Regions from separate parts of the Pseudomonas guariconensis genome, predicted to be linked through region 1. Evidence: riboswitches for the same ligand, from Rfam matches in the RefSeq annotation. Region 1 holds a riboswitch; each other region holds the start of a gene.
What was found. A riboswitch is a leader RNA that binds a small molecule or an ion and turns the genes downstream of it on or off. The one in region 1 is predicted to bind cobalamin.

Region 1 (3,576 bases):
GGGCACCAAGTCGCTGCCGATCTCGTCGCGTTCATTGACCGCCGTCCATAGCGCGCCGGTACGGGGCTCCCACGCCAGCCCGTTGGGGTTGCGCAGGCCTGAGGCGAAGATGCGGTGTTCACCGCTGGCCGGGGCCACCTCCCAGATCGCGGCGCGGCCTTGTTCCTTTTCCAGGCCGTTCTCGCCGACATTGCTGTTGGAACCCACGGTAACGTAAAGCTTCTTGCCATCGGGGCTGGCGATGACGTTTTTGGTCCAGTGGTGATTCAACGGGCCGCCGGGCAGGTCGGTGACCGGGCGTCCTTCGGCGCGGATCTGCATCGCGCCTTCCTCGTAGTGAAAGCGCAACAGCCGGTCAGTGTCGGCCACATAGAGGTCCTTGCCTACCAAGGTCATGCCGAAGGGGGAGTTGAGCCCTTCGATGAACGTACTGCGCACCTCGGCGACACCATCATGGTCGGCATCGCGCAGCAGGGTGATGCGATTGGCGCTGGGGACCCCGGCACCGGCACGCTCCATGACTTTGCCCATTACCCAGCCGCGCAGGCCCTTGCCGTCCTCGGGCTTGGGCGGGGCATTGGTTTCGGCCACCAAGACATCGCCATTGGGCAGTACGTAGAGCCAGCGTGGGTGATCGAGGTCCCTGGCGAAGGCCACCACTCGGGTGCCCGCGGCGGCCGTCGGCGTGGCGCCGTCCGGCCAGCCGGTCGCCGGGGCGATGTTGACGGTCGGGATCAGGGTCTTGTTGGGCTCGGGCAGGCGAGGCGAGGGGCCGAAGCCGTCGCTGACCTCCAGGCGCGCGGACTCGCCGCAGGCGCTTAGGCTGGCACTCAGGGCCAACACCATCGCGATACGCATCCTGTCCATGCTCGCAATCCTCATTGGCTTGTGAGAATTGAGAGTCGGATGCGTCGGGGTAGGTTCACTCCAGGCGAATGGGCCTAGCGACCGCCGGATGGCTTCCGCGTGGGCTCATCGGCTTGCCTACGCCTGCTTGAGCAACAATGCCACCCCAGGGAAATACTGCCCCAGTTCGTTGTGCAGCGAACGGTAGGCGTAGGGGAAATGCCAGGCGATGGCGCAGGCTGTGTGTTTTTGCAGGTCGTCGACCAAGTCTTGCAGCTCCTCGGGACTGGCGTGCTGCCCGGCCTTCCAGGGGCTGACGAACAACGCGCCGGCCTTGAGCTGGCTGGGGTAGGCGATCGGGCGGGCGAGAGTGGCGGTTTCCTGCAGGGCAGTGGCCAGGTCCAGGCGGGCGATGCGCGGCCAGCGTTGGCTGACATGTAGATGAACGGATTGCTCGGCGGTGCTGATCGACAGGTCGCAGCGGCCTTCGCGTTCGCCTTCGTCGCGTTGCTTCTTGCTGGGATAGTGCGCCAAGGCGACCTGTTCGGCCTGCCAGGCGGCGGCTGCGAGCAGTCCGCTGTTGGTGGCCGCGCCGTGCCAGTAGGGCGCCTCGCTATCGCCATGTACCTGGTTGAAGCGGTCGATGCACTCGATCCAGCCTTCCAGGGCCGGTCGCAGGAATTCCAGGTTCTGGTTGTTGATGATCAGGCCTCGCATGCTGCGCTCTCCTTATAGTTTCGATCGCATTGCCGAACACTGATGGCTATGTGATATCACTGCTGCACGTCCGGCACAAGCCATGAAGTCGAGCATTGCCTCGGGCGCGCTTCATTGACGCTCCCGCCCCAACCCTCTAACCTTCGCGGCGTGTTTCAGGTGCTCTGCCAGCCTTCGGTTGGGCAGGGTGAAACTGGGAAGCCGGTGGGCGCCAGCAAGGCGCGAATCCGGCGCTGCCCCCGCAACGGTAGGTGAGTCAAAGGTCGTGCAGGGCCACTGGATACAGGTATCCGGGAAGGCGCGCGATCCATGGGCCAAGGCCCTGCTCACGAGCCCGGAGACCGGCCTGTCACTGCCAACGGCATCACGGAGGGTGATGCGCGGTGCACCGTGGCCTTCTGCCGCGGCCTCTGCGCGTTCTCCGTCTGCCTGTCTATCGACCTGTCGTCGCCTTCCGTGCGCGTCGACAGCTTGCGGAGAATCCTGATGAGCGAATCCACCGAACGCGACGAACGCCACCTGGCGCGCATGCAGCGCAAGAAGGCGATCATCGACGAGCGCATCGCCAATGCCCCCAATGAATGCGGCCTGCTGCTGGTGCTCACCGGCAATGGCAAAGGCAAGAGCAGCTCGGCCTTCGGCATGCTCGCCCGCGCCATGGGGCATGGCATGCAGTGCGGCGTGGTGCAGTTCATCAAGGGCCGTGACAGCACAGGCGAAGAGCTGTTCTTCCGCCGCTTCCCCGAACAGGTGCGCTACCACGTCATGGGAGAGGGCTTCACCTGGGAGACCCAGGATCGCCAACGTGACATCGCCGCCGCCGAAGCCGCCTGGGCGGTGTCGCGCCAGCTGTTGCAGGACCCTTCGGTACAGTTCGTGGTGCTGGACGAGCTGAACATCGCCCTCAAGCACGGCTACCTGGACCTCGACCAAGTGCTGTCGGATCTGCAGGCCCGCCCGCCGATGCAACACGTGATCGTCACCGGCCGCGCCGCCAAGCCCGAAATGATCGAGCTGGCCGACACCGTCACCGAGATGGGCGTGATCAAGCACGCCTTCCAGGCTGGCATCCGTGCCCAGAAGGGCGTGGAGCTATGAGCCAGCCCCGGTATTGTCCGGCGGTGCTGATCGCGGCACCCGCTTCTGGCCAGGGCAAGACTACTGTCACCGCTGCCCTGGCGCGCCTGCACCGCAACCTTGGCCGTAAGGTCCGAGTGTTCAAGTGCGGGCCAGATTTTCTCGACCCGATGATCCTCGAGCGCGCCAGCGGCGCGCCGGTGTACCAACTCGACCTGTGGATGATCGGGGCTGACGAGAGTCGGCGTCTGCTCTGGGAGGCGGCAGGCGATGCCGACCTGATCCTGATCGAAGGGGTCATGGGGTTGTTCGATGGCACGCCATCGAGCGCGGACCTTGCGCGCCACTTCGGCGTACCAGTGCTCGCGGTGATCGATGGCACAGCCATGGCGCAGACCTTCGGTGCCCTGGCCCTGGGCCTTGCGCACTACCAGCGCGACCTGCCCTTTGCCGGCGTGCTGGCCAACCGGGTCGGCAGCCTGCGTCATGCACAGTTGCTCGAAGGCAGCCTCACTGAAGGCTTGCGCTGGTATGGCGGGCTGTCCCGCGAGCGCGGCATCGAGCTGCCCAGCCGTCACCTGGGATTGGTCCAGGCCAGTGAACTCAACGATCTGGACCTGCGCCTGGACGCCGCTGCTCAGGCCCTGGGCGAAAGCTGTGATGCCGCCTTGCCGCCCCCGGTGGTATTCGCCGCCCCCACAACTGCACAGGCGCTGCCGTGCATGGCGGGTGTGCGCATTGGCGTGGCCCGGGATGAAGCCTTTGCCTTCACCTATGGCGCCAACCTCGATTTGCTGCGTGCGCTGGGTGCGGAGTTGGTGTTTTTTTCTCCTGTACACGATCAGGCGTTGCCGTCCGTGGACAGCCTTTACCTGCCTGGCGGCTATCCCGAACTGCACCACCACGCCCTGGCCAGCAACGCGCCGATGCGCGAGG
Region 2 (3,576 bases), 1.4 Mb from region 1:
CGCCAGCGGCACATGGGCCGCGCCAAAGCCCAGGGACAGCAGGCAAGAGAACAGCACACCGATCAGCAGCAGCGACATCAGCAGGCGATAGCCCCCTGGGCTACGAACCGGCATCAGTGCGTTGCCTTGGCGAACAGTTGCGGATGCAGGGCCGCAGCCAATTGCTCGATGGCACTTGCGTTGTCCACCGATGGGGTGACCTGCAGGTACGACAGCACTACGAAGCGGCGCTCGCGGATGGCCTTTACCTCGCTCAAGGCGGGGTGATTGAGCAGGAAATCGCGTTTTTGCGCCCAACTCGTCGGCCCGTAGTCAACGATGACGATCACTTCCGGATCCCGCGCCACGACGCTCTCCCAATTGACCTGGGTCCAGCTGGCATTCACGTCGGCCATTACGTTGTCGGCACCAGCGGCCTCAAACAGTGCCTGGGGCATGCCGAGTCGGCCAGAAGTGGTGGGGCGGTCTTCGCCGCTGTCGTAGAGAAAGACGCGGGGTTTGTGTTGCACTGGGGCCAGTTGCGCGTGGACCTGCGCAACGCGCTGCTGCAGATGCTCGACAAGCACGTTGGCCCGCGGTTGAACGTCGAAGATGCGCCCCAGGTTGAGCAGGTCCTGGTACAGGTCCTCCAGGCTTGCCTGGCGCCGGGGCATGATCCATGAGCAGGATTCGCTCAATTCATACACGGGGATGCCCAGCGGTGCGAGGGTCTGCGGCGTCAGCGGGCCGCCCACGTTCATGCCGTAACCCCAGCCAGCGAACAGAAAGTCGGCCTGGGCATCAAGAAGGTTCTCCGGCGACGGATAGCGCGGTGCAAGTTCAGGAAGGCCGGTCAAGGCCTCACGCAGGGACGGGTCGAGGGTCTTCCAACCGCTGACACCGCTGTAGCCGACCATCCGCTCGCGCAGCCCCAGTGCCAGCAGCATCCCGGTGAGGTTGATGTCGTGACTCACAGCCCGCTGGGGCGCTTGGGTGAAGGTGATGTCGCGCTCGCAACTGCGCACGGTGACGGGGTAACTGTCAGCCCAGGCTGCGAAGGGCAGGGCGGCGAGCAGGGCCAGATGAGTCAGGCGTCGCTTCATGCGGGGGTGATCCAGGTAATACGTGGGTGGGGCGCCAATGGGTGGCGATCGACCAGGGCGCGAACACCAAAGACTTGCGCCAGGCGGTGCTCGGTCAGCACTTGCTCCGGTGTCCCTTGCGCGACGATGCGACCTGCATCGAGCACATACAGGCGATCGCAGAAGGCTGCGGCCAGGTTCAGGTCGTGGAAACTCGCCAACAGGCCTAGACCAGTCCCACGCAGGTGTTCGAGCAAGGCCAGTTGGTAACGTGGGTCGAGATGATTGGTCGGCTCGTCCAGGATCAACAAGCGCGGTTGCTGCACCAGTGCCCGAGCCAGCAATACACGTTGCTTCTCACCGCCGGATAGCGGCGCAAAGCCCTGGTCGGCTCGGGCATGCAGGCCTAGTCGCTGCAGGCAGGCATCGATCAATGCCTGGTCGTCATGGCTGTCGAACCAACCTTGGTGCGGGGTTCGGCCCATGGCGACCACGTCGCGCACACTCAGGCCGAAATCTTCGGGGAACTCCTGCAGCATCACTGCCACGCGCTGGGCGACCCAGCGTGGGGACTGTTGCCAGATGTCTTCGTTTTCCAGCAGCACGCGCCCGCCATCGGGTCGGGTAAAGCGATAGGCGCAGCGCAACAGGCTGGTCTTGCCGCTGCCATTGGGGCCGATCAGGCCGACGAATTCACCGGGGTGGACTTGCAGGTCGATGTCGTCGAGCAGGCGTTGACCGCCGGGCGAGGGAGCCCAGTGCACGCTTTCCAGACGTAGGGTAGGGGATGACATGCAGACCAACCGTACCGGGGGTGAATGAAGCCCGACTGGAGACGGCGCGCAAGGAAATCGCGGACAGTGGCCTGCCCAAGACGGCCCGCGCCCGCCCACCGCGGGTGTTGCCAACAGAGGTGACAGGCCGGTCTCCGGGCTTGCGAGGGGCTTGAGGCATTCACCTTCCCATGCCGGCGGCACAGTGGTGTATCGAATGCATCGCTCGCTTACCGTTGCGGGGGCAGCGCCGGACTGATCGCGCAAGGCGAGGCACCGGCTTCCCGTTTAATCCCCGGCACGGCGGCAGGGGACACCTGAAACTGGGGCGCATCTGAGCATTAATGGACGGGTCAGTCAACCGAACAGGGCGTTCTGGCTTTGCCGGCTTTCTTGCGTGACTGATTGTTACGCGATGTTACCCATTGCCCCAAGCCCAGGGCGGTCTCTGAAAGCTATTCGACTGCAAGGGGCTGTTTTAGAGGGCGATACGAGGGCACAGCATTTGCATTACCGAATCTACGAATTCGGACTGGAATAGACCATGAGTTCTCCACTGCACTGCTGCACCGTTTCGCCAGTCGCGGGCAACCTCGGCGTCCTGTCGGCCGCTGCCAGTGGGCTGGAGGGGTTCGTGACGGAAGTTGGGGGTGACATCGACCTGGTGCTGGGACGTGCCGGCGTCAATCCTGAAAGCCTGCGCCAACCCACACTCAGCCTGCCGCTCACCAATTACTGCCAGGTGCTCGAGGAGGCAGCCCGCCAATCGCACTGCGACAATTTCGGTTTGCATTACGGTCTGCAGTTTCAGCCTCAAGCCTTGGGGCTGCTGGGCTATGTCGGGTTGTTTTCCAGTACGTTGGAGGAGGCCTTGCGCAATTTCGCGGCAGCGTTTCCTTATCATCAGCACGATACCTTGATACGGCTGGCCGACTGCGGCGAGTGCTATCGCTTCGATTATCAGGTACGGCACAGCGCCATCCTGGAGCGCCGGCAGGATGCCGAATTGACCATGGGCATGGTGCTGAACCTGATGCGCCACGTATTGGGCAAGGACTGGGCGCCATTTGCAGTCAGCTTCGAGCACGCGCGCCCACTAGACGGGCAAGCCCATCAGCGGGCGTTCGGCGCGCCTGTCTATTTCGATCGCAATTGTAATTCGATGCTGGTACCCAAGACCGACCTGAAGGACCAGATCATGCCGGAGCGCGATGCCAATCTGCTGTTTCTGGTCCAGGACGTGCTCCGGCGCTTGGGCGCACGCGATCAACGGCGCAACCTGCTGGACGAGGTGGACGCTCAGGTACGCCTTGCCCTGAGCGGCGGAGAGCCGTGCCTGGAAACGATCGCGCAGTCGCTGCAGCTCAGCGGCGCCGGATTGCAGCGCCATCTGCGCGAAGCAGGCGTGAGCTTCAGCCAACTGGTGGAGAAGGTGCGCCGCGAAGTGGCGGTGCATTACCTGCGACAGCCCAAGCGGCCAGTGTCTGACCTGGCAGCGTTGCTTGGGTACTCCGAAACCAGTGCGTTCTCCCGGGCTTTTCGCCGTTGGTTTGGCGTTAGCCCGCGACAATGGCGTAGCCAAAAGCCTTGACGATTTGTCCGCAGGCTCATGCCTTGAATCCAGTCACGCTAAGCCCCGAATTGACTTTGTACGTAGAAACTCACTCGCAGGGTCAATTCTTGGTCTAGACCAGTTGTTAACATCAAGGTCGCAAGCTCCGGATACCTCCCGGCCGGCGCCT
Region 3 (3,576 bases), 1.3 Mb from region 1:
GCCACCAGTGCTTGCGGTGCCAGACTTTCATGCACCGGTGGTTGTGGTGCGCCGATCACGTGTGGCACCACCAGCAAAGCGACGCCCAGCACCTTGAGCAGCCAATGGTGGGTAAACACCACCAGCGCAAGACCCGCGGCCGTGGCGGCTGCAGTGCCGATCCACCAGCTCTGGCGTTGCCCCAGGTCGGCGGCGGCTGTGCCTGGCAGCTCCGGTGGCAACCCCAGTGTGGGTGCCAGGCAGAACACAGCAAAACCCGCCAGCCCCCACAGTGCGCCGGTCATCACTCGGTTTGGCTCGCGCAGGCTGTACAGCGCGGCGAGGATCAGCGCGAAACCGACCGCCACCACGAGGTTGCCGCCGGTGGTGGCGAGCAAACGCTGCCAGCCATCCTCCGGTGCCCAGGCCGCTGGGTCATGGGAATGCGCTGCGACGGGGCTGTCGTGCTCATGTTGCTCGGGGACAGCGCTCTCGAAAGTTTCTGCCTGGAGAATCAACGGGCTGACCCACAGACTTTGCAGCACGGTCAGCAATAGAGCGGCGAGCAGCCCGCTGAAACCTGCGGTACGGGCGATACGCTTGATCATGCAGGTGTACTCAATGGCAAGGGAAGGCGGCGCTGTGGCGGGTATCGTGGGCGGCATTGTGCACCGCCTCGATGTGCGAGAAACCTGCGAAATAGACCAGGCACAGGCCCAGCAGGCTGGCACCGACGGCAATGACGACACGTTGGCTGAGGCTGACGGGAGTGGCGATGCTGTGTTTGGTGCTGGTGATCGGCATGGTGCGTTCCTCTGCTGTTTATAGGCGGCGGACACGCGCGTCGTTCCGGGCACGATTGACCCAGAAGAGGTGACAGCGCCCGCCCACCGCGGGGTGTTCTATTAACGTCAGGCCGGTCTCCGGGCTTGCAAGGAGGAGCAGGGCTCCTGGAAAGCATCACCTTCCCATGCCATACGACGCGGCACAGTGGTCAAGATGCTTCGCTCGCTTACCGTTGCGGGGGCAGCATCGGCTTGGTTACCGATTTCCCGTTTCACCCCTTGGGGGGCACCTGAACGCAAGGTGCAAGCAAAGCATGGGGGCGCCATGGCGTCAATCTGCAAGGTTGCGGTGGCCGCGCCCTCAGCGGGCCAGGTGGTGAAAGGTCGAGCTTGGAATACACCTAGGAGTTCCTCGTGGGCGAACCCGCACCCGCAGGCCAGGGCGACTGTTCCAAAGGGCTGTCCGCAAACACTGACGCGCCATGGTTGACCGCCTGCCGGCCACTGCGTAGCCTTGCCGATTCGAGGTTCTCCGGCATTGGCCGGAGCTAAGACGGGAACGCGGTTCAAGCCGCGGCTGCCCCCGCAACTGTAGGCACCAACCCGGATCGACACAGCCACTGCGCCCAGGCGCGGGAAGGCGTCGTTCCACCGGCACGGCCGGTAAGGTGCAAGCCAGGAGACCTGCCTCGAGACGATTTCGACTTTCAACCGGGCGGGGTGATCCGGTGGCGAACAGGCCCGGCCAGCAAGGCTCGCGGCACTCGTCCTGCATGCCCGCGCCATCCTGCCAAGGGCATCGCGACATGAAAACACTGGCCAAGCTCCCCGTCACCATCGTCACTGGCTTTCTCGGCTCGGGCAAAACCACTTTGCTGCGTCACATGCTGGACAACGCCCAGGGGCGCCGTATCGCGGTGATCGTCAACGAATTCGGTGAACTGGGCATCGATGGCGAAATTCTCAAGCAGTGCAGCATTGGCTGCACCGAGGAAGAAGCCAGCGGCCGGGTCTACGAACTGGCCAACGGTTGCCTGTGCTGCACCGTGCAGGAAGAGTTCTTCCCGGTGATGCGCGAGTTGGTGGCCCGCCGCGGCGACCTGGACCACATCCTCATCGAAACCAGCGGCCTGGCCCTGCCCAAGCCGTTGGTGCAGGCCTTCCAGTGGCCAGAAATCCGCAATGCTTGCACCGTCGATGCGGTCATCACCGTGGTCGACAGCCCGGCCGTGGCCGCAGGGACCTTCGCGGCGTACCCGGACCAAGTGGACGCTCAACGCAAGCTCGACCCCAACCTTGATCATGAGTCGCCTCTGCACGAACTGTTTGCCGACCAACTGGCCAGCGCCGACCTGGTGGTGCTGAACAAGGCTGATCTGATCGATCCCCAAGGCCTGGCCAAGGTGCGTGCCGAAGTCAGCGAAGAACTGCCGCCGGCGGTCAAGGTGATCGAGGCCAGCAGCGGCCGCCTGCCGTTGGAGGTGCTGCTGGGCGTAGGCGCCGAGGCCGAGGCGCACATCGATGGTCGCCGTACCCACCATGACGCACACCACGAGGGCGATGATCATGACGATCACGACCACGATGCCTTCGACTCCATTTCCATCGACCTGCCAGAAGCGGACGAAAGCCTGCTGCTCGATGCCCTGACTCAACTGGTGGTCGAATTCGGCATCTTGCGCGCCAAGGGCTTCGCTGCCATCCCCGGCAAGCCGATGCGCCTGCTGATCCAGGGGGTGGGCACCCGTTTCGACAAGCACTTCGACCGCGCCTGGCGCGCCGACGAGCCGCGTATCACCCGCCTGGTGCTGATCGGCCAGGCGCTGGACGCTGCCGCGCTCGAAGCGCGCCTGCGCCAGGCCTTGGGCGCCTGACCCATGCACCTGCTGCGGACCCAGCCCGGCGGCTTCGTGCCGGACGACAGCATTGCCGATCTCGGCCAGACCCCCGCCGAACTGGTGATCCTCTGCAGCGGTGATTCGCACCTGGCGCTGCTCGCCGAAACCGCCGAGCAGTTGCCGGAGGATTTCCCCAGCCTGCGACTGGCCAACCCCATGCAGGTGCAGAATCACGCCTCGGTCGACCTGTACATCGATCAGGTGCTGCGCCATGCCAAGGTGATCCTGTTGTCCTTGCATGGTGGCGTCGGGTACTGGCGCTATGGTGTCGAGCAACTGGTCGAGCTGAGCACACGGGGCGTGCAGTTGATCCTGGTGCCCGGCGACGACCGCCCGGACCCGGAGTTGACCCAGTTGGGCACCGTGACCGGCGATCAGGCCGAGCGCCTTTGGCATTACCTGCGCCAGGGCGGCAAGGCCAATGCCGCGAATCTGTTCAATTGCTTGGCCAGCCTGTGGCTTGGGCGCGATTACGCCTGGGAGGAGCCGCAACCCTTGCCGCGTACCACGGTGTACCACCCCGCCAAGCCCAGCGCCGTGTTGCAGGACTGGTACTGCGAATGGCAGCCCGACTGGCCTGTGGCCCCCATCTTGTTCTATCGCTCGCACCTGCAAGCGGCCAACACAGCGTTCATCGATACTTTCTGCCAGCGCTTGCAGGCAGCAGGGCTCAATCCGCTGCCTATCGCCGTGGCCAGCCTCAAGGAGGCGGCCTGCCTGGACCAGGTCGAGACCTGGCTGGATGAAGTCCAGGCCGAGGTGGTGCTCAACACCACAGGTTTTGCCTTGTCCAGTCCGGAGCAACCCAACCTGCGCCCGCTGCGCAGAGACATCCCGGTGTTGCAGGCGATCTGCGCCCAGGACAACCAGCCGGCGTGGGAATCCAATGAGCAGGGCCTGGGCGCGCGGGATCT

Region 2: it holds a riboswitch for cobalamin, as region 1 does, so the genes downstream of both, AB1N67_RS12095 (ABC transporter ATP-binding protein) here and cobO (cob(I)yrinic acid a,c-diamide adenosyltransferase) in region 1, are expected to answer to the same signal.
Region 3: it holds a riboswitch for cobalamin, as region 1 does, so the genes downstream of both, cobW (cobalamin biosynthesis protein CobW) here and cobO (cob(I)yrinic acid a,c-diamide adenosyltransferase) in region 1, are expected to answer to the same signal.

The regions. Positions count from the first base shown of each region.
Region 1 covers NZ_CP162012.1:4,038,173-4,041,748, reverse strand. Annotated here, with positions in the region: gene AB1N67_RS18740 (sorbosone dehydrogenase family protein) at 1-867, opposite strand, end outside; gene AB1N67_RS18735 (hypothetical protein) at 985-1,563, opposite strand; cobalamin riboswitch at 1,704-1,928, shown strand; gene cobO (cob(I)yrinic acid a,c-diamide adenosyltransferase) at 2,050-2,661, shown strand; gene AB1N67_RS18725 (cobyrinate a,c-diamide synthase) at 2,658-3,576, shown strand, end outside.
Region 2 covers NZ_CP162012.1:2,646,644-2,650,219, reverse strand. Annotated here, with positions in the region: gene AB1N67_RS12105 (iron ABC transporter permease) at 1-114, opposite strand, end outside; gene AB1N67_RS12100 (ABC transporter substrate-binding protein) at 114-1,082, opposite strand; gene AB1N67_RS12095 (ABC transporter ATP-binding protein) at 1,079-1,855, opposite strand; cobalamin riboswitch at 1,963-2,170, opposite strand; gene AB1N67_RS12090 (AraC family transcriptional regulator) at 2,379-3,425, shown strand.
Region 3 covers NZ_CP162012.1:2,785,047-2,788,622, reverse strand. Annotated here, with positions in the region: gene AB1N67_RS12785 (CbtA family protein) at 1-587, opposite strand, end outside; gene AB1N67_RS12780 (CbtB domain-containing protein) at 598-783, opposite strand; cobalamin riboswitch at 876-1,073, opposite strand; cobalamin riboswitch at 1,273-1,471, shown strand; gene cobW (cobalamin biosynthesis protein CobW) at 1,571-2,638, shown strand; gene cobN (cobaltochelatase subunit CobN) at 2,642-3,576, shown strand, end outside.